DNA from 3 places in the Saccharothrix espanaensis DSM 44229 genome. Region 3 is predicted to be linked to each of the others. Evidence: riboswitches for the same ligand, from Rfam matches in the RefSeq annotation. Region 3 holds a riboswitch; each other region holds the start of a gene.
The links. A riboswitch is a leader RNA that binds a small molecule or an ion and turns the genes downstream of it on or off. The one in region 3 is predicted to bind glycine.
Positions count from the first base shown of each region.

Region 1: another riboswitch for glycine. It lies ahead of gcvH (glycine cleavage system protein GcvH); the one in region 3 lies ahead of gcvT (glycine cleavage system aminomethyltransferase GcvT).
Region 2: another riboswitch for glycine. It lies ahead of gcvP (aminomethyl-transferring glycine dehydrogenase); the one in region 3 lies ahead of gcvT (glycine cleavage system aminomethyltransferase GcvT).

Region 1 is NC_019673.1:8,309,706-8,317,439, reverse strand. It holds gene BN6_RS36365 (ABC transporter ATP-binding protein) at 1-424, opposite strand, end outside; gene BN6_RS36360 (ABC-2 transporter permease) at 519-1,394, opposite strand; gene BN6_RS36355 (ABC transporter ATP-binding protein) at 1,394-2,656, opposite strand; gene BN6_RS36350 (hypothetical protein) at 2,704-3,093, opposite strand; gene BN6_RS45145 (hypothetical protein) at 3,096-3,278, opposite strand; gene ald (alanine dehydrogenase) at 3,639-4,745, opposite strand; glycine riboswitch at 4,964-5,055, shown strand; gene gcvH (glycine cleavage system protein GcvH) at 5,172-5,552, shown strand; gene BN6_RS36330 (L-serine ammonia-lyase) at 5,558-6,922, shown strand; gene BN6_RS36325 (glutathione peroxidase) at 7,046-7,531, opposite strand; gene BN6_RS36320 (ABC1 kinase family protein) at 7,592-7,734, opposite strand, start outside.
Region 2 is NC_019673.1:7,214,226-7,221,959, forward strand. It holds gene gcvP (aminomethyl-transferring glycine dehydrogenase) at 1-1,964, opposite strand, end outside; glycine riboswitch at 2,119-2,209, opposite strand; gene BN6_RS31200 (MerR family transcriptional regulator) at 2,273-2,836, opposite strand; gene BN6_RS31205 (bifunctional nuclease family protein) at 3,547-4,020, opposite strand; gene ftsR (transcriptional regulator FtsR) at 4,164-4,883, opposite strand; gene garA (glycogen accumulation regulator GarA) at 4,880-5,344, opposite strand; gene gcvH (glycine cleavage system protein GcvH) at 5,458-5,859, opposite strand; gene BN6_RS31225 (CDP-alcohol phosphatidyltransferase family protein) at 5,899-6,486, opposite strand; gene BN6_RS44495 (hypothetical protein) at 6,670-6,909, opposite strand; gene BN6_RS31230 (STAS domain-containing protein) at 7,345-7,734, shown strand, end outside; gene BN6_RS31235 (ATP-binding protein) at 7,709-7,734, opposite strand, start outside.
Region 3 is NC_019673.1:7,523,931-7,531,664, forward strand. It holds gene BN6_RS49275 (hypothetical protein) at 1-527, shown strand, start outside; gene glyA (serine hydroxymethyltransferase) at 755-2,020, opposite strand; gene gcvT (glycine cleavage system aminomethyltransferase GcvT) at 2,031-3,131, opposite strand; glycine riboswitch at 3,237-3,331, opposite strand; glycine riboswitch at 3,332-3,419, opposite strand; gene BN6_RS32730 (DUF3817 domain-containing protein) at 3,801-4,103, opposite strand; gene BN6_RS32735 (putative secreted protein) at 4,124-4,504, opposite strand; gene BN6_RS32740 (hypothetical protein) at 4,626-5,114, opposite strand; gene BN6_RS47525 (hypothetical protein) at 5,306-5,467, opposite strand; gene BN6_RS32745 (CaiB/BaiF CoA transferase family protein) at 5,954-7,084, opposite strand; gene BN6_RS32750 (acyl-CoA dehydrogenase family protein) at 7,084-7,734, opposite strand, start outside.

The sequences.
Region 1 (7,734 bases), 790 kb from region 3:
CCAGCGGGGTCATCGACAGCAGGCTGTTGACCAGTTGCAGGTCGGTGATCGAGCGGGACACCACCTGGCCGGTGCGCAACGCGTCCTGCCGGGGGCCGTCCAGCCGCTGGACCGCGTGGAACACCGCCTGGCGCAGGTCGTGCTGCACGTCGACGGCCAGCCGCCCGCCCAGGAACCGCCGGACGAACGCCGTCCCGAAGGTGAGCACCTCCAGGCCGACCAGCACGGCGGCCAGCCACGCCAGCCGGTCGGTGCGGCCGGCCACCGCGTCGTCCACGGCGGCCTTGAGCAGCAGCGGGGCCACCGCCTGCAGGCCCACGCCCACGACGGCGGCCAGCACCGACCACACCACCAGGGCGCGGTGCTCCCAGCACGCGGTGGCGAGTCGGCGGATCCAGCCTCGGGGGTGTGTCACGGGATCCACAGTAGGTCGGGGCACCGACAGGCTCGGGCCCGGAACCTGAGAGGACCGCCCCCTGATCTCAGGAGACGGTCCTCAGCCCAGCAGGTTCACTTGATCAGGTGATGTCCTTGCGCTGGGTGACGGCCCAGCCGCCGAGGAAGAACAGCCCCGTCCACACCGCGAAGATCAACGCGCTCAGCCACCAGTCGAACGCGCCCAGCGCGCCGGAGACCGCCCGCAGCGCCTGCTCCAGGTCGTCGGGCACCACGCCGGCCGTGGACAGGAACAGCGACGACGCCACCGAGCCGGTGATGCCGTTGACCGAGCCGTTGGGCAGGAAGCCGATCAGCTCCGGGATGCCCTGGGTGCCGATCACCAGCTGGATCCCGTTCTCCAGGATCAGCATGTAGAGCACCAGCACGACGGTCGTGCCGACCGGGCTGGTCACCAGCGCGCCGACACCGACGCCGAACATCGTCATCAGCACCGACGCCAGCACGCCCACCGCGGCCATGGCCAGCCAGCCCGCCGCGTCCGGCAGCGAGCTCGCGTCCGAGGTGAACGCGATGCCGATGGACACCGAGGCCACGATCGCCAGGCCGTAGATCGCGCCCCAGAGCAGGTACACGACGAGCTTGGCGCTCAGCGCGGACACCCGGTTCGGCGCGGTCAGGAAGGTCGTGGTGATCGTCTTGCGGTTGATCTCGTTGGAGATCGCCAGGCCGCCGAAGATCATCGGGAAGATGGTCGCGATGTTGATGCTGCGGGCCATCCCGAACAGCGACACCTGCCACTGCGCCGGGTCGATGCCCAGCAGTTCGGTGAGCTGCTCGAAGTCGCGGCCGTTGACCGCGTCCATGATGGACTTGCCGACGTACCCGGTGCCCAGCGCCCAGCCCAGGGCGATCAGCACCGTCGGGATCATCAGCCCCCACCACAGGCCGGTGGTGGTGGTCTTGCGGAACTCCGCCTTGATCAGGTTCCCCAGCATCACGCACCGCCCCCGAGACCGCTCTGACCCTGGCCGGGCTGGTACCCGGACGGCGGGTCCTGGGGACCCGGTGGTTGCTGCGCCGGCGGTGGTTGCTGCGCCGGGGGCACGTCCTGGGCGCCGGGTTGCGGCTGGTAGCCCGACGCCGGGTCCTGGTAACCCGGCTGCGGCTGGTAGCCCTGCTGGTAGCCCGGCGGCTGCTGGTAGCCCTGCTGGTAACCGGGCTGGACGGCCTGCGGACCGCTCGGCGGCTGCTGGTAGCCGTGCTGGTACGGCTGCTGCTGGTAGCCCGGCGGCGGCGCGTAGTAGCCGCTGCCCTGCGGGGGCTGCTGGGCGTACTGGTTCGGCCCCGACGCCGCGTACTGGCCGCTGGTGAGCTGGAAGAACAGCCGTTCGAGGTCGGCCTTCTCCTCCTGGATGCCGTAGATCGACACGCCCGCCGTCAACGCCAGGTCCGCGACCTGCTTGGCCGGCACGCCCGCGATCGCGATCCGCCCGTCCGGCAGCTGCTCGATCGCCGTGACGCCCTCCGCCTGCAACGCCGCGACCAGCGCGGCGGTGTCCGACGGCTGCACCAGCACGCGGGACTGCTGCTGCTCGCGCAGGCTCGCCAGCGGCCCGAAGTACATCGTCTGGCCGCGCGAGACGATCACCACCTGGTCCACCGTCTGCTCGACCTCGGCCAGCAGGTGGCTGGAGATCAGCACCGTGCGGCCGCTGCGCGCGTAGGACTGCAGGAACGTCCGCAGCCAGGCGATGCCCTCGGGGTCCAGACCGTTGGACGGCTCGTCGAGCACCAGGACCTGGGGGTCGCCGAGCAGCGCGGTGGCCAGCGCCAGCCGCTGCTTCATGCCCAGCGAGAACCCGCCCGCGTTGCGGTCGCCCGCCGCGCCCAGCCCGACCAGCTGCAACACCTGGTCGGCCCGCGAGTCCGGCACGCCGATCGCCGCCGCGTACACCCGCAGGTGGTTGCGCGCCGTGCGCTTGGGGTGGAAGCCCTGCGCCTCCAGCACCGCGCCGACCACCCGGGCCGGGTTGCCGAGCTGGTGGAACGGCCTGCCGTTGATCAGGCCGATGCCCGCCGTCGGCGTCACCAGGCCGAGCAACATGCGCAGCGTCGTCGTCTTGCCCGCCCCGTTGGGACCCAGGAAGCCGGTCACCGACCCGGGTTCCACCGTGAAGCTGAGATTCTGCACCGCTGCGACCGGACCGAACTGCTTGGTCAAGTTCTGCACCACGATGCGGCCACTGCCGTCGTGCACGCGTCCCTCCCGAATGTTTCTCGGGAGGTCATCCTGCCCTAGGGAGGTCAGTCCGGAAGGGCGTGTCGCGGTTTCGACACGACCGCGGGGATCTCGGTGGTCGCCTCGGTCGAGGTCTCGGCGTCGCGCATCCGACCGAACGGGCCGCGCAGCGGGCGCCGCCGCTCGCGGTGCGGCAGCCCCTCGCCGATCAGGTGCTGGTGGGCCATGGTCCACACCTGGCACGGCCACTTCTTGTGCCGCAGCACGCCGGGGCAGGCGCGGCAGCGGCCGTCGGAATGGGGCTGGTGCACGGTGAGCAGCAGCCGCCAGCCGTCCGCCAGCCGGTTGATCTCCGCGCGGGCCAGCGGCACCAGGGCCTCGGCGGCACCCCGCTCGGCGACCTCTTCGAGCTGGGACAGCCGGCGCAGGACGGCGGCGCGCAGTGTCTCGTCCACCGTCACATCCTGTCGGCGGCTTGGTCCAGCAGGCGGTGCAACCTGCGGGTCTGTGTGACTGACATCACAGCCGACTCGCCGGGTGGGGCGACCAGCAGCACCCGGTCGTCCTCGACCAGCACGGTCATCGAGCGGTCCCGCCCGAACGGGTCGTGACAATCGATCCAGCCCTGTGGTTCAGCCATGTGCGCTCCGATCGGAGGTCGGCGGCGGCGCGGTGGGCCCACCGCGGAGGGGCGTGCCCGCCGCGTCACCGCGCGGGCGCCTCGCTCTGTCCATCGGCCGACCGGGCGTCGTGACTTACCTGTTACGCGGTGAATTCACTCGTTTGCTCGAGGGCGGACACGGGCTGTGCTCCACCGGGTGAAGATCTGTGCGTCAGATGGGCGGGGCGGCTGGGCAGGGCCGCCCGTTCCCCGCTAGCATTGGTGACGCGGCCCGCTCCCAGTGACCCCCAGGCTGGTTGAGCGGGCCGCCTTTTCATGCCCGGACGTGCGAGAAGGGGCGCCCACCCCTCGTGGTGGACGCCCCTTCTTCGCGGGTGCTCAGACTTCGAGCGGAGTGTGGGTGAGGCCGTGCGCCTCCGCGACCGGCTGGTTCGTCAGCAGGCCGTCGTGCACGTTCAGGCCCAGCGCCAGCGCCTTGTCCGCGCGCAGCGCCGCCTGCCAGCCCTTGTCGGCCAAGGCGACCGCGTAAGGCAGCGTCACGTTGGTCAGCGCGTACGTGGACGTGCGCGGCACGGCACCGGGCATGTTCGCGACGCAGTAGAGCACCGACTCGTGCACCTGGTAGGTCGGGTCGGCGTGGGTGGTCGGCCGCGAGTCGGCGAAGCAGCCGCCCTGGTCGATGGCGATGTCGACGAGCACCGAGCCCGGCTTCATCTGCGACACCAGCTCGTTGGAGACCAGCTTCGGGGCCTTCGCGCCCGGCACCAGCACCGCGCCGATGACCAGGTCGGCCTCGCGCACGGCCTGCTCGACCGAGTAGCGGTTGGACGTGACGGTGCGCAGCCGGCCCTGGTACAGGGCGTCGATGTGGCGCAGCCGGTCGACGTTGGTGTCCAGGATCTCGACGTCCGCGCCCAGGCCCACGGCGATGGTGGCCGCGTTCAGGCCCGCCACGCCGCCGCCGATCACCACGACCCGCGCCGGGTGCACGCCGGGCACGCCGCCGGGCAGCACGCCCCGGCCGCCGGACGGCTTCATCAGCGAGAACGCGCCGACCTGGGGCGCGAGCCGGCCCGCGACCTCGGACATCGGGGCCAGCAGCGGCAGCGCGCCGTTGGCGGTCTGCACGGTCTCGTACGCGATCGCGGTGGTGCCCGAGTCCAGCAGCGCCTGCGTCAGCGGCTGGTCGGCCGCCAGGTGCAGGTAGGTGAACAGGGTCTGGCCCTTGCGCAGCAGCGGGTACTCCTGCGCGATCGGCTCCTTCACCTTGAGCACCAGGTCGCCCTCGGCCCACACCTCGCCGGCGGTGGCCACGACCTTGGCGCCGGCGGCCAGGTACTCCTCGTCGGTGATGGCCGAGCCGAGACCCGCGCCGGCCTCCACGAACACGTCGTGGCCGCGCAGCGTCAGCTCGTGGGCACCTGCCGGGGTCAGTGCGACGCGGTACTCGTGGTTCTTGATCTCGCGGGGAACTGAAATCCGCACGGAGGGCTCCTTCGGGCCGTTGTTAGTGCCAAAGCTCCGGTACGGCCATCCGGCTGTCATCGTGCCGTTGGCACGAACGCGCACCCGCCGCGTTGTGCCGGCCGGACAACGGCGAAGGGCTCCTGAACTCTCTGGACGCGCGTTGACACCCGTGTCACCGACGACTTAGCGTGCTCGCGTCCGACCAACTGAACATCGGCCGCGGTGCCGCAGGCACCGGAACCCGAGCGGGAGAGCCTCCAGCGCGTCTGGAGCGCCGAAGGAGCAAGTACCCCGCACACTCTCAGGCAACGAGAACCGCTCGGGCGAGGCGACTCTGGAAAGCGTGCTCACGCGCGCACCCACGGTGCAAGCCGCAGCGCTGCGGCGAAGCTCTCAGGTCCCAGGACAGAGGGGGGAACTGGCCGCGTGGACCGAGGAGCTGACGTGACTTTTCCGGACAACCTGCTGTACACGCCCGAACACGAGTGGGTCGACTGGGCTCCGGGTACCCAGGACCCCGTGGCGATCGGGATCACCTCTTACGCGGCGGAGTCCCTGGGCGACATCGTGTTCGTCCAGCTACCCACCGTGGGCGAACGCGTGAAGTCCGGCGACGTGTGCGGCGAGCTGGAGTCGACCAAGTCGGTGAGCGACCTGTACGCGCCGGTCAGCGGCGAGGTCGTGGAGGTCAACGCGGCGGCGGCCGACGACCCGTCGCTGATCAACAACGACCCGTACGGCGAGGGCTGGCTGTTCAAGGTCGCCGTCGAGGACGCGACGGGCCTGCTGACGGCCGCGAAGTACGCGGAACTGACCGGGGACTGAGCGCCGTGGCGATCAGCGTCTTCGACCTGTTCTCCGTCGGCATCGGGCCGTCGAGCTCGCACACCGTCGGCCCGATGCGCGCCGCGACGATGTTCGCGGCGCGCCTCGGCCACCGGACGACCTCGGTGGACCGCGTGCACGTCCAGCTGTTCGGTTCGCTGGGCGCGACCGGCCACGGGCACGGCAGCCCCAAGGCCGTGCTGCTGGGCCTGGAGGGGCACAAGCCGGAGGACGTCGACCCGGCCGCGGCCGACGTGCGGGTGCAGGAGATCCGGGCCACCAGGCGGTTGCTGCTCGGCGGGGTGCGCGAGATCCCGTTCACCGAGGACACCGACCTGATCATGCACCGCCGCAAGTCCCTCCCGTTGCACCCCAACGGGATGAGCTTCACCGCCTACGCCGGCGGCGAGGTGCTCGACGAGGCGGTGTACTACTCGGTCGGCGGCGGTTTCGTGGTGGACGAGACGGCCAGCGGGACCGACCGGATCAAACCCGACGCGACCCCGCTGGAGCACCCGTTCCTCAGCGGCGACGAGCTGCTGGCGCGGACCCGGGAGACCGGGCTGTCGATCAGCGAGGTGATGCTCGCCAACGAGACGGCGTGGCGCTCCGAGGAGGACGTGCGGCACGGCCTGCTGCACATCTGGGGCGTGATGCAGGAGTGCGTGGAACGCGGCTGCACCGAGACCGGTGTCCTGCCCGGGGGGCTGAAGGTGCGCCGGCGCGCGGCCGAGATGCGCCAACGGCTCGCCGCCGAGCACTACGCCACGGACCCGCTGCGGGTGATGGACTGGGTGACGCTGTTCGCCTTGGCGGTCAACGAGGAGAACGCCGCCGGCGGCCGGGTGGTGACCGCGCCGACGAACGGCGCGGCGGGCATCGTGCCCGCGGTGCTGCACTACTACGCGCGGTTCGTGCCGGGTGCGTCCGACGACGGCGTGGTCCGGTTCCTGCTGACGGCGGGCGCGGTGGGCGTGCTGTTCAAGGAGAACGCGTCGATCTCGGGTGCCGAGGTCGGCTGCCAGGGCGAGGTCGGGTCGGCGTGCTCGATGGCCGCGGGCGGCCTGGCCGAGGTGCTCGGCGGGACCCCGGAGCAGGTGGAGAACGCCGCCGAGATCGCCATGGAGCACAACCTCGGGCTGACCTGCGACCCGATCGGCGGCCTGGTGCAGATCCCGTGCATCGAGCGCAACGCGCTGGCGTCGATCAAGGCGATCACCGCGGCGCGGATGGCGTTGCGCGGCGACGGGTCGCACTTCGTGTCGCTCGACAAGGTCATCAAGACCATGCGGGAGACCGGAAAGGACATGAAGGACAAGTACAAGGAGACCGCGCGCGGCGGTCTCGCGGTGAACGTCATCGAGTGCTGATGCCGGTGGTCTCCCGGCCTCGGGCCGGGAGACCACCGCGAGCGGCCACCGCACGGCCGCCGTGCGCGGGGCGTGCGGTGCGACGAGGTGCCGTGCACCGCCGGACCCGGCGTGAACCGGGCCCTACGGCAGGGCGGCCTCGATCGCCTTGACCACGGACTCGTCCTCGGGCTCGGTGCGCGGCCGGAACCGGGCCAGCACCTCGCCGGTGGGGGAGAGCAGGAACTTCTCGAAGTTCCACTGCACGTCGCCCGCCTCGCCGTCGGCGTCGGGGTGCGCGGTCAGCTCGGCGTAGAGCGGGTGCCGGCCCTCGCCGTTCACGTCGAGCTTCTCGAACAGCGGGAACGTCACGCCGTACGTGGTCGAGCAGAAGGTGGCGATCTCCTCGGACGTGCCCGGCTCCTGGCCCGCGAACTGGTTGCACGGGAAGCCGACCACCGAGAAGCCGCGCTCGGCGTACCGGGCCTGGAGCCGCTCCAGCCCGGCGTACTGCGGCGTCAGGCCGCACTTCGACGCCACGTTCACCACCAGCAAAGCCTTGCCGCGCAACGAACCCAGGCTGCCCGGCGCGCCGTCGAGGGTGTGCACGGCGATGTCGTGGATGCTCATGCCGCCAGCCTACGGCGAGCCCCGGCCGGCTCCGCGCCGGCTGCGAGCCGGCTCACCCGGCTACGTGCTGTTGCGCGGCCGGAACACGGTGACGACCACGCGCAGCCCCAGCAGGACGCTGATCACCAGCAGGTTGTAGCCGAACACCTGGTAGAGCGAGATGCCCGCGCCGACCTGCGGCCCGCCCTCCGCGCCCAGCAGCA
Region 2 (7,734 bases), 310 kb from region 3:
GTGATCATGATCGCGGCCAGGTCGTCGCGGTGCGCGTCGACCGTCTCGCGCAGGTGGCCCAGGTCGACGTTGCCCTTGTCGTCGCACTTCACCACGACCACGCGCATGCCGGCCATCACGGCGGACGCGGCGTTGGTGCCGTGCGCGGAGGACGGGATCAGGCACACGTCGCGGTGCGCGTCGCCGTTGGCCCGGTGGTAGGCGCGGATCGCCAGCAGGCCCGCGAACTCGCCCTGGCTGCCCGCGTTGGGCTGCAACGACACCGCGTCGTAGCCGGTGACCTCGGCCAGCCACGCCTCCAGGTCCTTGACCACGGACAGCAGGCCGTCGGCGTCGGCGGCCGGCGCGAACGGGTGCAGCTCGGCGAACTCGGGCCAGGTGATGGCCTCCATCTCGGCCGTGGCGTTGAGCTTCATGGTGCACGAGCCGAGCGGGATCATGCTGCGGTCCAGCGCGACGTCCTTGTCCGACAGCGACCGCAGGTAGCGCAGCAGCGCGGTCTCCGAGCGGTGCGCGTGGAACACCGGGTGGGTCAGGTAGTCGCTGGTGCGGCGCAGGTCGGCGGGGATGCCGTCGGCGGTGTCGGCGTCCAGGGCGTCGACGTCGGACACGGTCACGCCGAACGCCTGCCACACGGCGACCAGGTCTTCACGGGTCGTCGTCTCGTCGCAGGCGATCGACACCGTGTCGGCGTCCACCTGCCACAGGTTCACGCCCAGCTCGCGGGCGGCGGCGACGATCGCGGCGGCCCGACCCTCCACACGCGCCTGCACGGTGTCGAAGAACTCGCCGTGCACGACCTCGATCGCGCCTTCGCACAGGCCGGCGGCCAGCACGGTCGCCATCCGGTGCGCGCGGGTCGCGATCCCGCGCAGGCCCTCCGGGCCGTGGTAGACCGCGTACATGGACGCGATCACGGCGAGCAGCACCTGCGCGGTGCAGATGTTGCTGGTCGCCTTCTCGCGGCGGATGTGCTGCTCACGGGTCTGCAGCGCGAGCCGGTAGGCGCGGTTGCCGTCGGCGTCGACCGACACGCCGACCAGCCGGCCGGGGAGCTGGCGCTCCAGGCCGGCGCGGACGGCCATGAACCCGGCGTGCGGGCCGCCGAAGCCCATCGGCACGCCGAAGCGCTGGGTGGTGCCGACCACGACGTCCGCGCCGATCTCGCCGGGCGGGCGCAGCAGGGTCAGCGCGAGCAGGTCGGCGGCCACCACGGCCTGCGCGCCGGCCGCGTGGATCTCGGCGATCAGCGCCTCCTGGTCGCGCACGACGCCGGACGCGCCGGGGTAGGACAGCAGCACGCCGAAGTAGTCGCCGCCCAGGCCCAGGCCCTCCAGGCCCTGCGACAGGTCGGCGGTGACGATCTCGATGCCCAGCGGCTCGGCCCGGGTCTCGATGACGGCCAGCGTCTGCGGCAGCGTGTCCTCGTCCACCACGAACTTGGCGGACTTGCTCTTGCCGGCGCGGCGGACCAGGGTCATCGCCTCGGCGGCGGCGGTGGACTCGTCCAGCATCGAGGAGTTGGCCAGCGCCAGGCCGGTCAGGTCGGCCACGACGGTCTGGAAGTTCAGCAGCGCCTCCAGCCGGCCCTGCGAGATCTCCGGCTGGTAGGGCGTGTAGGCGGTGTACCAGGCCGGGCTCTCCAGCACGTTGCGGCGGATCACCGGCGGGGTGGTGGTGCCGTAGTAGCCCAGGCCGATCATCTGCTTGAGCGGCCGGTTGCGGGCGGCCAGGGCGCGCAGTTCGGCCAGTGCCTCGGTCTCGGTGGCGGGCGCGGGCAGGTCCAGCACCAGCTCGCGCTCCCGGATCGACTCGGGCACCGCGCGCTGCGCGAGTTCCTCCAGCGAGCCGACGCCGATCACGTCGAGCATGCGGGCCAGCTCGGCCGGCCGCGGGCCGACGTGCCGGTCGGCGAAGGGGGTGCCGTGCTCGAGAGCGGCGAGGGGGATGCGGTCCTGCGTCATAGCTGCGCCTCCGGGGCTACGGGCACACTTCTGCCGTTGCCCTCCCCCTCTGTCTTCTGCCCGTCCGGGCGCCTGAGAGCTTCACCCGGCCCGTCAGCGGGCCGGGCTTGCACCGTCGGCGGGGTCGGCGAACCGACCCGCTTTCCAGAGGCGTCTCACCCGCGCGGTCCTTGCGCCTGAGAGGTTCCGGGGAGGATTTGCTCCTTCGGCGCCGAGACGTGCTCGGACTCTCCCGCGCGGGATAAAGCGACTACCCGCGAATGGTACCCGGACCAGGGCCGGAGCCCGTAACGGACGCGACGTGGATCTCAGCCGGTCGCCCGGGTCCGCCGGCGGCGGGACAGCTCGTCGTTCGGGGCCTGCTCGATCTCCAGCCCGTCCGCCCGCTCGGCGGGGAACTCGTGGATCGTGCCGCTGATCTCCCGCATCGCCCCGCTGACCGCGATCCCGAACACGCCCTGGCCGCCTTGGAGCAGGTCCACGACCTCTTCCGGCGAGGTGCACTCGTAGACCGTCGTGCCGTCGCTGAACAGCGTGATCCGCGCCAGGTCCTGCACGCCGCGGCGGCGCAGGTGGTCGACCGCGACCCGGATGTTCTGCAACGAAACCCCGGTGTCCAGCAGCCGCTTGACCACCTTGAGCACCAGGATGTCCTTGAACGAGTACAGCCGCTGGCTGCCCGAGCCCTGGGCACTCCTTATGGTCGGGTTGACCAGTCCGGTGCGGGCCCAGTAGTCGAGCTGCCGGTAGGTGATGCCCGCGATCTGGCACGCGGCCGGGCCGCGGTAGCCCACGAGTTCATCCGGGAGCGAGGAGTCCGGGAACAGCTCACCCTGTTCGCCGAATCCGGCCCGGATGGCTTCCTCGACCACGCCTGCCTCCCCTCGGTCCGGCCACGACAGCCGGCGACCAACGTGAAGCCGCCGCGGTGCCGAATCACACCGTGGCAATTCACCTGAGTTCGACGGTAAGACCGGCTAGGGGGCAGGTCAACGCGACGCGCTGAGCGTGTCGCAGCTCAACCTCAAGTTGAGGTTGAGAGAGTCGCCTGTCGTAAGCCATTCGGGTGACGTTTAGTGATCGTTTAGCCGATCACCGCTGACGTTGGGTAATCCGGAGGTGTGACACCGGGGGGTGGCACGCGGGGTTGATCCACAACTCACCGCACACACCCACGAGGGGCCGACCCGACTCGCGGCCGGGCCACCGGCCCCTCGTGGCCCACCCCGGCACACGAACCGACGAAGACCCACTCACAGCCCGCCACCGAACGCTCGGCGTGCGCTGCGCGGACCCGTCCCGCGACCTGACGGCAACCCCTCCGGGACACCCCGGCACCGGTCCGACACCAGCCTGACGCCGATTTGGAGTCGCGGACGACCCGCGCCCGGCGGCGCGTACGACGACGCCGGCCACCGCCCGTCCCGGACGGCTCCGGGCGCGATCGGGAGGTCCGCAGACGCGGTCGGGCGACGACCGGACGGCCTGGAGAGCGCGAAAGCCCGGAGCGGTCGCTCCGGGCCGGGGCGTCCGACCTCGCGGTCGGGCACTGGGCGTGCGGCCGCCCTCGGGCGGCGTGGGCTCAGGTGTCCGCGCCGCGGAAGTCCTCCGGCGAAACCGAGTCGAGGAACTCGCGGAACTTCTCGACCTCGTCCTCCTGCTCGTCCGGGATGATCAGGCCGGCCTCGGCCAGCACCGACTCCTCGGCGTGGATCGGCACGCCGATCCGCAGCGCCAGCGCCACCGAGTCGCTCGGCCGCGCGGACACCCGGACGTCACCGTCGAACACCAGTTCCGCGAAGTACGTGCCCTCCTGCAGGTCGGTGATCCGGACCTGTTCGAGGTTGCGGCCCAGTGCCCCGATGACGTCCTTGAGCAGGTCGTGGGTCAGCGGGCGGGCGGGGCGCACGCCCTGTTGTTCCAGGGCGATGGCGGTGGCCTCCACCGAGCCGATCCAGATCGGCAGGTAGCGCTCACCCTCGGTTTCGCGCAGCAGCAGGATCGGCTGGTTGGCGGGCAGTTCCACCCGCACGCCGACGACGCGCATCTCGCTCATCGGGTATCGCCTCCCTCAGCGCGCTGAAATTCTGGCGTCCCCGCTATGCAACGAGGATCCCCCACCTACTCTTTCGACGCTACCCGCCAAGCGGGCCTTGTGCGCAACCACCCGGTATCCCGGATCACTATTCGGACACGGGTTCACCTGGGGGAAACGCGACCACCTGCGACGTCGCGCAGCCCGGACTTCACCAGGAGTGTGTGCAGCGTTACCGAAAGCGCCGCCAACTCGCGGACGACTTCGTCGGCACGCCCGCGAGCGCGCGGGTCGCGGTGCCGGTAGAGGGGGGCCACGATCTGCTCGACCAGGCCGACCTCGCGGTCGGCCGCCGCCCGGAACGCCTGCAGGTGGCGCGGTTCCAGGCCGAACTCGGTCATCGCGCGCACGGTGGTGGCGACCTGCGCGGCTTCCTGGTCGTAGAACCCGGCCGGGCCGGGCCGGACCAGGCCCTGCTGCTCCAGCTCCGCCAGCAGCGCCCCGTCCAGCCCGGAGCGGGCGAGCAGGTCCTCCCGGGTCATCCGGTGCGGGGACCCGCCGGCGAGCTGCTCGGCGGCGGGCGTGCCGTCGACCGCGCGCAGCACCCGTCCCGAGGTGCCCGCGTCGGCCGCGTCCAGGTGCTCCTTGATGACCTTCAGGGGCAGGTAGCGGTCGCGCTGGGCCGCCAGGACGTACCGCAGCCGCTCGACGTCGGCCGTGGTGAACTGGCGGTACCCCGAGGCGGTGCGTGCCGGGCGGACCAGACCCTCCGACTCCAGGAAACGGATCTTGGAGATCGTGACGTCGGGGAACTCCGATCGCAACTGCGCGAGGACCGCGCCGATGCTCGACCCCCCGCGCTGTGGCCGCCCGGCCGCCGTCACTGCGCCCCCTGACCCCCGGCGCCCGGACCGGTCAGGAACACGAGGCGGAACTTGCCGATCTGCACCTCGTCGCCGTTGGCGAGGACCGCCTGGTCGACGGGCTCGCGGTTGACGTAGGTGCCGTTGAGGCTGCCCACGTCGATGACCACGAACTCGCCGCCTTCACGGCGGAACTCGGCGTGCCGGCGCGAGACCGTCACGTCGTCGAGGAAGATGTCGCTGTCGGGGTGCCGGCCCGCGCTGGTGGTGTCCCGGTCCAGCAGGAACCGCGACCCCGCGTTCGGGCCGCGCTTGACCACGAGCAGGGCGGACCCCGCCGGCAGCGCGTCGACACCGGCGACGGCCGGTTCCTGCGCGGGTGCCTCGGCACCCTCAACTTCGGCGAGGAAGTCGGCCCGGAAAACGGAGGTCCGCTCCGGGGACTGCTCCGGCGGAACGCCTGGCCCGTCGTTCGTGCTCACCTGAGCTCTCCTCCTGCTGCTGGAACCGTCGAGACCGCTAGAACCTATCGTGCCCGAACCCTGGTCCGAGGAGCGGCTCCCCCAGCGACCGAAGATCCGGCGGAAGATCGACGTCACCCCTGTGCCGCCAGCTCCTGGTACGCGGCGGCGTCGAGCAGGTCCTCCACCGCGGCGGGGTCCTCCAGCCGCAGCTCCACCAGCCAACCCTCGCCGTACGGGTCGGAGTTGACCAGGTCGGGCTGCTGGTCCAGCGAGTCGTTGCGGGTCACGACCTCGCCCGCGAGGGGCGCGTAGATGTCGGACACGCTCTTGGTGGACTCCACCTCACCGAGCGTCTGACCCGCGGCCACCTGCTCCCCGAGTTCCGGGAGCTGGACGAACACGACTTCGCCGAGCTGCTCTTGGGCGTAGTCGGTGATGCCGACGCGCACGGTGTCGTCACCGGTGCGCAACACCCACTCGTGCTCCTCGGTGTACTTGAGCTCCTCGGGAATCACCGCGGTGTGCTCCTTCATGACGGTGGATCTTCGCTGCCGGATCTTCCCACGACCCGTTCAGGCGGGTACGACCCCCGGCGGTCGACGTAGGGCGAGGGAGAACTGGTACACGTACAAGGCCCCCGACCACAAGTAGAGCGCACCGCCCCACGCCATGAACGCGTAGGCCACCGGCCGGGCGATCAGGGCCGCGGTCGACGTGCCCTGGGCGAGCAGCAGCATGGGGAAGGCGTAGAGCAGGTTGAAGGTCGCGCCCTTGCCCAGGTAGCTGACCTCGAACGGCCCGTAGCCGCGGTGGCGCAGCACCGGCAGGCACGCGCCCACGACGAGTTCCCGGCCGACCAGGACCGCCGCCACCCACCACGGCACGATGTCGCGCACGACGAACGCGACCAGCGTGGCCAGGATGTAGAGCCGGTCGGCGGCCGGGTCGAGCACCGCCCCGAGCCTGCTCATCTGGTCCAGCCAGCGGGCGAGCTTGCCGTCCAGCCAGTCCGACAGGCCCGCGGCGACCAGGACCACCACCGCCCAGCCGTCCGCCTGCGGGCCGAGCAGCAGGTAAAGGAACAGCGGCACGCCGAGCAGCCGGAGCACGCTGAGCGCGTTCGGGATGGTCAGCCACCGGTCTGCGGGGTCGTGCGGCACACCGGAACTGTAGAGCCGGCGGCGGGGACCGGGCACGGCACGGGGTGCCCTCGGCGCGGCGGACGACCCGAATCGGTGACCGTGCGTGAGGAGGGGTGACCGAGCCTCGGACTCTGGGGGACCCGGCGCGCCGTCAGCACGGGGAGTCCGAGGGTTCGGTGGGGCGGGTGGTCCGCTTCGCGGTCAGTGCGACCGGGTGCGGCTCCAGCCTCGCCGTTGCAACTGCTCGCCGCTGAGGGCCTGCGGGCGGCCCCGGTCGTCAACGCCGACCCAGCGGGCTCGGAAACCTTCGAGCACGTAGGCGTGACCCTTGCTCCAGACCACGCTGCACGGGGCTGTGGGCAGCGATCCCGCGCCGGTGGAGACAGCGCGCGCCGCCCTGCGCTTCGCGGGCTCGGACTCGGTTTCCGTTCTGGTGCTCATCGTCGATCCCTCCGTACGGGGTGTCGCCCACGACGGTCGCGGCGTTATCCCCTGCCCAGGATTGTGCGGGAACTGTGGCGTCCGCCACCCCTGATTATCGGTAAGTCTCGCTGATCGGGCGGTTCGGTCGCCGAGTTGCGCGACACCCTTCTCCCCAGGTGTAGCCCGCCGGCCCGGGATCGAACCGTTCACCGTGCGTCATCCGCCGCCGGACGAGCGTCCGACTACACTGGGGCTGATCAAGACGCCATCTGCCCGCTTGTGGTGCCCCGATGGGCTCCGTACGGTGGTTGGCGCAGCGGTTGAGCCAACAGCCGCGCCGGGGAAGCTCCGGTTTACGGGCCACAAGTGTCGCCACGCTGCATGTACGTGCTCGGCGCCTGCCGCACGCCTGGGCTTCCCTCCCCTAGCAGTGATCAGTGAAGAGGAGTCCTCGTGACGGTGCAGGATCCGAACGTCGTGGCGACGAGCGGAGCCGGGTCCGCCGCGGATGGCACGCGTACCGCGCGGGTGGTCCGCTCGGTGGACCAGCCGGTGGACGGCGTGGCGGTCGTGGCCGTCGGCGGTGAGATCGACATGCTGACCGCCCCCGAGTTGCGCGCGGACGTGCTCGGCAGATTGGACGACGGCGACACCCTGGTGCTCGACATGTCCGCGGTGAGCTTCCTCGGCTCGGCCGGGCTGGCCGTGCTGGTGGAGGCGTCTCAGCACGCGCAGCGGCGCGGCACCGCGTTCCGCGTGGTCGCGGTGGAGCGGGCGGTGATCCGGCCGCTGGCCGCGACCGGTCTCGGTGAGGTGTTCAGCGTGCACGGCTCGGTGGCCGAG
Region 3 (7,734 bases):
CGCAGGCCGACTACGGCGACGTCCCCGCCGCACCTCCCGCCGAGACGCCCGCCGCGACCACTTCGCGATCCCCGCTGGAGACCCCCGCCGCCGGTGCGCCCGAGGGGCAGGCCGCCCCCGCACCGGCCGGGTCCTCGGTCACGCTGGTGGCCAAGAGCGTGCCGAAGATGGGCGACGTCGTGCAGGACGGCGACGGCCGCACCCTCTACCGGTTCGACAAGGACACCCCGAACCCGCCGAGGTCCAACTGCGAGGGCACCTGCGCCGAGACGTGGCCGCCGTTGCTCGCGACCGGCGGCGCGCCGGCGCTGGAGGGCGTGGACCCGGCGCTGGTCGGCACGGTCAAGCGCGCGGACGGCACCGAGCAGGTGACGCTGGCCGGGTGGGCGCTCTACGCGTACGCCAAGGACGAGGCCCCCGGCCAGTGGAAGGGCCAGGGCGTGGGCGGCACGTGGTTCGTGGTCCAGCCCGACGGCAAGCGCAACGTCGAGTGCCTGCCACCCGGCGTGAAGGCCCCCGCCGCCTAGCACCGGCCCGCCGCACGTCGGCCCCTGAGCACACCAGCCCGAAGCACACCGGTCCGGCGCACACCGGGCGTGGACACACCGAGCGTTGACACACCGAGCGCGCCGGCCGCAAACGCACCCGTCACGAACGCGCGGATCACCGACGCGCCAGCGGCCACACCCCCCGAAACGCGTGATCCCCCGGCCTGGGGTTGGGCCGGGGGATCACGCGTCGAGCGGGGAAACCCTTACAGGTTCGGGTAGAGCGGGTGCTTGGCGGCCAGCACCTCGACCCGGGCCCGCAGCTCCGCCAGGTCCGGCGCGGCCTGGAGCGCGGCCGCGATGACGTCGGCGACCTCGGCGAAGTCCGCCGCGCCGAAACCGCGGGTGGCCAGCGCCGGCGTGCCGATCCGCAGGCCCGAGGTGACCATCGGCGGGCGCGGGTCGTTGGGCACCGCGTTGCGGTTGACCGTGATCCCGACCTCGTGCAGCCGGTCCTCGGCCTGCTTGCCGTCCAGTTCGGACGCCACCAGGTCGACCAGCACCAGGTGCACGTCGGTGCCGCCGGTCAGCACCTTCACGCCGACCGCCGCCGCGTCGGGCTGGGAGAGCCGGTCGGCCAGGATCTTCGCGCCCTCGACCGTTCGGCGCTGGCGGTCGGCGAACTCGGGCGACGCGGCGTGCTTGAACGCCACCGCCTTGCCCGCGATCACGTGCTCCAGCGGCCCGCCCTGCTGGCCGGGGAACACCGCCGAGTTGATCTTCTTGGCGAGGTCGGCCTCGTTGGTCAGGATCACGCCGCCGCGCGGGCCGCCCAGCGTCTTGTGCGTGGTCGTGGTGGTGACGTGCGCGTGCGGCACCGGGCTCGGGTGCAGCCCGGCCGCCACCAGGCCGGCGAAGTGCGCCATGTCGACCATCAGGTAGGCGTCCACCGAGTCGGCGATCCGGCGGAACTCCGCGAAGTCCAGCTGCCGCGGGTAGGCCGACCAGCCGGCCACGATCAGCTTCGGCCGGTGCTCGGCGGCCAGCCGCTCGACCTCGGCCATGTCGACCCGGCCGTCGGACTCCGCCACGTGGTAGGGCACCACGTTGTAGAGCTTGCCGGAGAAGTTGATCCGCATCCCGTGGGTCAGGTGGCCGCCGTGCGCCAGGTCCAGGCCCAGGATCGTGTCGCCGGGCTGGAGCAGCGCGAACATCGCGCACGCGTTGGCCTGCGCGCCCGAGTGCGGCTGGACGTTGGCGAAGCCCGCGCCGAAGAGCTCCTTGACCCGCGAGATCGCCAGCCGCTCGATCACGTCGACGTTCTCGCAGCCGCCGTAGTAGCGCCGGCCGGGGTAGCCCTCGGCGTACTTGTTGGTCAGCACGGAGCCCTGCGCCTCGAGGACCGACACCGGGGTGAAGTTCTCCGACGCGATCATCTCCAGGGTGCCCTGCTGCCGGCCGAGCTCCGCGGCGACGGCCTCGGCGACCTCCGGGTCGAACTCCGCGAGGGAGGTGTTGAAGTGCTCGGACATGGTGTCTCCCTTACGAGTTTCGCTTGTAGAACGGCAGCGCGACGACTTCCACGGGCTCCTGCCTGCCCCGGATGTCGACGGCCAGCTCGGTGCCGGGCTCGGCGTTCTCCGGCGTCACGTACGCCATCGCCACCGAGTAGCCCAGGGTCGGCGACAGCGCGCCGCTGGTGACCTCGCCGATCACCGCGCCGGACGCGTCGAGCACCGGGTAGCCGTGCCGGGGCGCGCGCCGCGAGGCGGTCTTGAGACCCACCAGCTTCGCCTCCACGCCCTTCTCGGCGACGGCGGCCAGCGCGTCGCGCCCGACGAAGCCCTCCGGCTTGTCCAGCTTGACCACGCGGCCCAGGTTGGCGTGGTACGGGGTGCGCTCGGCGGACAGCTCGTTGCCGTAGAGCGGCATCCCGGCCTCCAGGCGCAGCGTGTCGCGGCAGCCGAGGCCGGCGGGCTTGAGGTCGTGCTCGCGGCCCGCCTCCAGCAGCGCCTGCCACACGGCCGGCGCGTCCGAGGGGTCCAGGAACAGCTCGAAGCCGTCCTCGCCGGTGTAGCCGGTGCGGGCCAGCAGCGCGGGGCGGCCGGCGACCTCGGTCGGGTAGGAGGCGTAGTACTTGACCGTCGCCAGGTCGGTCGTGGTCAGGCCCGCGACGATCGCCGTGGACGCCGGACCCTGCACCGCCAGCAGGGCGTAGTCGACCGACTTGTCGACCACGGAGGTGTCGAAGCCGTCCGCGCGCTCCACGAGCGCGTCGAACACCACGGCGGCGTTCGACGCGTTCGCGACGACCAGGTACTCCTGCTCGCCGGTGCGGTAGACGATCAGGTCGTCGATCACGCCGCCGTCCGGCTGGGTGATCATGGTGTAGCGGGCGCGGCCGACCGCGATCGCGGACGCGTTGCCGACCAGCGCGTGGTCCAGGGCGCGGCCGGCCTCCGGGCCGGACAGCACGATCTCGCCCATGTGCGTCAGGTCGAACAGGCCCGCCGACGTGCGCACGGCGTGGTGCTCGGCGAGCTCGCTGTCGTAGCGCAGCGGCATCTTCCAGCCCGCGAAGTCGGTGAACTGGGCGCCCAGCGCCTCGTGCTCGGCGTGCAGCGGCGTCCGGCGGGTTTCCACGGGGTGGTCCTCCCTGGTGGCGGGCACGGCGATGGCACCGACCTGGTCGGTCGGCCGCCGTTGGTGAAGGATGACACGGTCCATCGGAGACTCCTCGTCGAGTGAGCCTCCCCCTCTGTCATGAGCCTGAGAGCTTCACCGCGCGCTGGGCGCGGCTTGCACCGTGGGCGAGGCGCGCTGCGCCTGCTTTCCAGAGTTGCCTGCGTCGGGCGGTAGCTGTGCCTGAGAGATTCCGGGGAGGAGTTGCTCCTTCGGCGCCCCTTCCGGGGACTCTCCCGCTCGACATCGACGGCCGTGTTCAGTTGGTACCGCCAGACGCTAGTTGTGCCTGGTAGGCACGGTCAACCAGGACCCGGTCACAGAACCCGCCACCAGACCGCCGACGATCAGGACCGACGGGCGACCGCACCCCTGCGGGCCACACGCCGGGAGATCCGACGAGCGCAGGCCGCGCATCGGTGGCCGCGCTGACCACGGACGACGCACCCACAGCGGCCCACGAGAGCGGCGACTCGCGGATCGCAGGCCGCGCGGCGACGGATGCCAGAGCAGCGTGCCAGGGGCCTACGACGCGCGCAGGAGGCTCGGGTTCGCGTCGCACGGCGGGAAGCGCCTCGCCCGCGCCCCGCGCGCCCACGGCGACCTCAGGCGCGGGCGTGGGGCGAGCGGTCACAGGGCACGTTCCGCCTTGACGCTCTCGACCACCTTGCGCTCGGCGTAGAACGACACGAACGGGATGGTGCCCGCGAGCAGCACCAGCGCGGAGCCCTTGAGCGACCAGCGCGCCTTGAGCGCCAGGTCGACCGTGAAGACCAGGTAGATCGCGTACAGGAAGCCGTGGACCGGCCCGACGACGGCCATCATCCCGGCGTTGTCGCCGATGTACTTGACGAACATCGCGACCACGAGCAGGAGCAGGCCGACACCGACCACGTAAGCCATGAACCGGAACCGGCTCAACGCACCGCTCATCGCCTACCGACCGCCTTCGCTCACCGCTGGTCCCGCGCGTTGAGCTCCCGGAGGTAGCGGTTGTAGGCCGCCAGCTCGTCGTCCTCGTCGTGGTGCGCGGGTGTTCTGACGGGTTCCACGGTAACCACCGGCCGCGCGGCCGGTGCCACCGGCTCCCGGGTCCCGCCGCCGGCGTCCTCGGCCCGGCGCTGCGCTGCGAGCTTGCGCAGCCGCCACACCATGAACAAGGGGAACAGGCCGAACAGCGGCCACTGGAAGACGTACCCGAGGTTCTGGAACGTGCCACCGGCCTCGGAGAACCGCTCCCACTGCCAGTAGGCGAGGCCGCAGCACACGATCAACGACACCAGGCAGACCGCCGCGATGGCGAGTCGCTTGGGTGTCAGGAGGGTGCCGGGCACCCTCCCACACTACTTCGCGGAGTTCACATCTCGACGGAAGGGGCTCCTCGCACAGGAGCCCGCCCTCCCGGTTGGTGCGGTGCTACCACTCGACGCCGCGCCCTCACAACGCGGCGCTGGTTCACGCAACGCCGTCCCGGCGCTGCCGCTGCAACCTGGCCACGCACCAGGCCGCCGCACTGCCCCGACGCAGGTGCTGGAGCACCGTCATCGGGCCGAGGCGCCGTCCCAGGTCGGCGGGCGTGAGCCCGGCCGCCCGGTAGTCGAGCGCGCGCTGGTCCAACGGGCTGATGCCCGCGTCCCACCACCGCTCCGCCTCGGACAGGTCGCCCACCAGCTGCCAGTAGCTGGCGGCCGCCGCGAGCAACACCTCGGGCACCTCGGGTGCCCTCTTCCGCATCGCCGCCACGTAGGCCGGGTCAGCGGATTCGACCCGTACCAGTCCGCGCGACCCGCCGTTCGCCCGTTGCACGGGGATCCCCGGTGCGGACGGCGGGGCCTCTGCGAGCCACGCGTCCTTGATCCGGTTCACCTCCTGCAACTCGGCGTCGTCCGAGCGCTCAGCCGCCCACTGCCGCAGCAGCTCGTCGACTCCGGAGTCCTCGACCATTCTGCCTCCTCGTCGGTCGAAGATCAGCCAATGCAGCGCACCGTATTAGCGGGTACCGACAACCGCTAGACCCTGGTTTGTCAAAAACCCTGTTACCAGGGCGTTATAGCCCTCATTCCACCCAGACGGTGCAACGTCCGAGCCCGTTCGTCACGGGAGGTGACCGGACCACCCGCGCCCCGCGACGTGGACTAGTTGAACAGGCTGCGGACGAACGTGATGATCGACTCGGCCCCCTGGCGCAGCCAGCCGACGCCCGTCTTGACCGCGTCGGCGGACTGATCGGGCTGGGTGATCAGGAGGAACAGCAGCAGCGCGACGGCCGCCAGCGTCACCACCTTCTTGACGTTCACGAGACCCTCTCCGTCCGTTCACAGGTGCCCGGCCGGCAGGCGTCGTGCCCACCGCGTCACGACCATGGTCCCCCATTCACCCGGACGATGACGGGAGAACCCGCCCTGATCCCACGACCGGGCGCTGGATCCACCAGCGAGCAACGCTCGGACCGTCCCGCCAGTCACCCGAACGGACGATCAAGGGCCTCCGAACCCGGGCCGATGACCTAGGTACGGGCCACTCGCCCCACTCCCCCCTGGCACGGACACCGAGGTTCGCCACATCGTCAGCTCTCCGCCGCAGATCGCGCTGATCACCCACATGCGCTGACCCACACACGGTCAGTCATCGGCCGGTACGGGCCGCACCTCATTCTTTCGGGCACTGTTCGCGTATTTTCGCGCCCTTTTTCGGATCGCCTTCCGGTCGACTTCCAGCCGACTCCCGGTCCACTCCCGGGCCACTCCCGGGCCACTCCCGGGCCACTCCCGGTCGGTTACCGGTCATCCGACAACACCCGCGCGCCGCAGTTCGGCGATCTCCGCCTCGGGCAGTCCCAGCTCCGCCAACACCTCGATCGTGTGCTGCCCGACTGCGGGCGGCACGGACGGTGTCCCCGCCGGCGTCCGGTCGAACCGGGGCGCGGGAGCGGGCTGCGGCAGGCCGCCCACCTCGACAAACGTGCCACGTGCGGTGTTGTGCGGCGCGGCCGGGGCTTCCTCCGGGCTCAGCACCGGGACCAGGCAGGCGTCCGTCCCGGCCGCCCGCGCCGCCCATTCATCCCTCTTCCGAGTGGCCACGACCGCCGCGATCCGCTCGCGCAGCGCGGGCCACTGCGCGGGATCGTGCCGATTCGGCACCTCGGCGTCGGCCAAACCCAGCACGACCAGCAGTTCCGCGTAGAACTTGTCCTCCAGGGCCCCGATGCTGACGTACTTTCCATCCGATGTGGCATAAACGTCGTAGAACGGCGCACCGCCGTCGAGCAGGTTCGTGCCGCGCTCGCCGGACCACGCCCCGGCGGCCTTCATGCCGTGCAGGAACGTCGTCAGCAGCGCCGCGCCGTCCACCATCGCCGCGTCCACCACCTGCCCGCGCCCGGACCGCTCGCGCTCGTAGAGGGCCGCGAGCACGCCCAGCGCGAGCAGCAGGCCGCCGCCGCCGAAGTCGCCCACGACGTTGAGCGGCACGGTGGGCGGCGCGCCCGCCCGCCCGATCGGCTCCAGCGCGCCGGCCAGCGCGATGTAGTTCAGGTCGTGCCCGGCCCGGTCGGCCAGCGGGCCGTCCTGGCCCCAGCCGGTCAGCCGGCCGTAGACCAGCCGCCGGTTGCGGGCCAGGCAGTGCGCCGGCCCCAGGCCCAGCCGCTCGGTCACCCCCGGCCGGAAGCCCTCCACCAGCACGTCGGCCCGCTCCACCAGCTTGAGCACCACCTCCGCGCCCGCCGGCCGCCGGGTGTCCACGCCGATCGAGCGCCGGCCGCGCCCCAGCACGTCGCCGGGCACGGCCGGGCCGCCGGACACCCGGTCCACCCGGACCACCGACGCGCCCAGGTCGGCGAGCACCATGCAGCCGAACGGCGCGGGCGCGAGGCCCGCGAGCTCGACCACCCGCAGCCCCGCCAGCGGCCCGGCCACTAGAGCGACCTCGCGATGATTTCCTTCATGATCTCGTTCGTCCCGCCGTAGATCTTCTGCACGCGCGCGTCCGCCCACGCGCGCGCGATGGGGTACTCGGTCATGTAGCCGTAGCCGCCGAAGAGCTGGACGCACTCGTCCACCACCCGGCACAGCCGCTCGGTGGACCACCACTTGGCCATCGCCGCGGTGGGCACGTCCAACCGGCCCAGCAGGTGCTCGCCGATGCACTCGTCCACGAAGGCCCTGGTCACGCGGGCCTCGGTGGCGCACTCGGCGAGGGTGAACCGGGTGTTCTGGAACTTGATGAGCTCCCGGCCGAACGCGGTGCGGTCCTTGACGTAGTCCACGGTCAGGTCCACCGCGGCCTCGATGCCCGCGATCGACGCCACCGCGATGATCAGCCGCTCCTGCGGGAGCTGCCGCATGAGCTGGATGAAGCCCTGCCCCTCGGCCGAGCCGAGCAGGTTGGTCGCGGGCACCCGGACGTCGTCGAAGAACAGCTCGGCGGTGTCCTGGCCCTTGAGCCCGATCTTGTCCAGCACCCGGCCGCGCCGGAAGCCCGGGGCCAGCGGCGTCTCCACGACCAGCAGGGAGATGCCGGTCGCGCCCTGGGACGGGTCGGTCTTGGCGACCACGATCACCAGCTC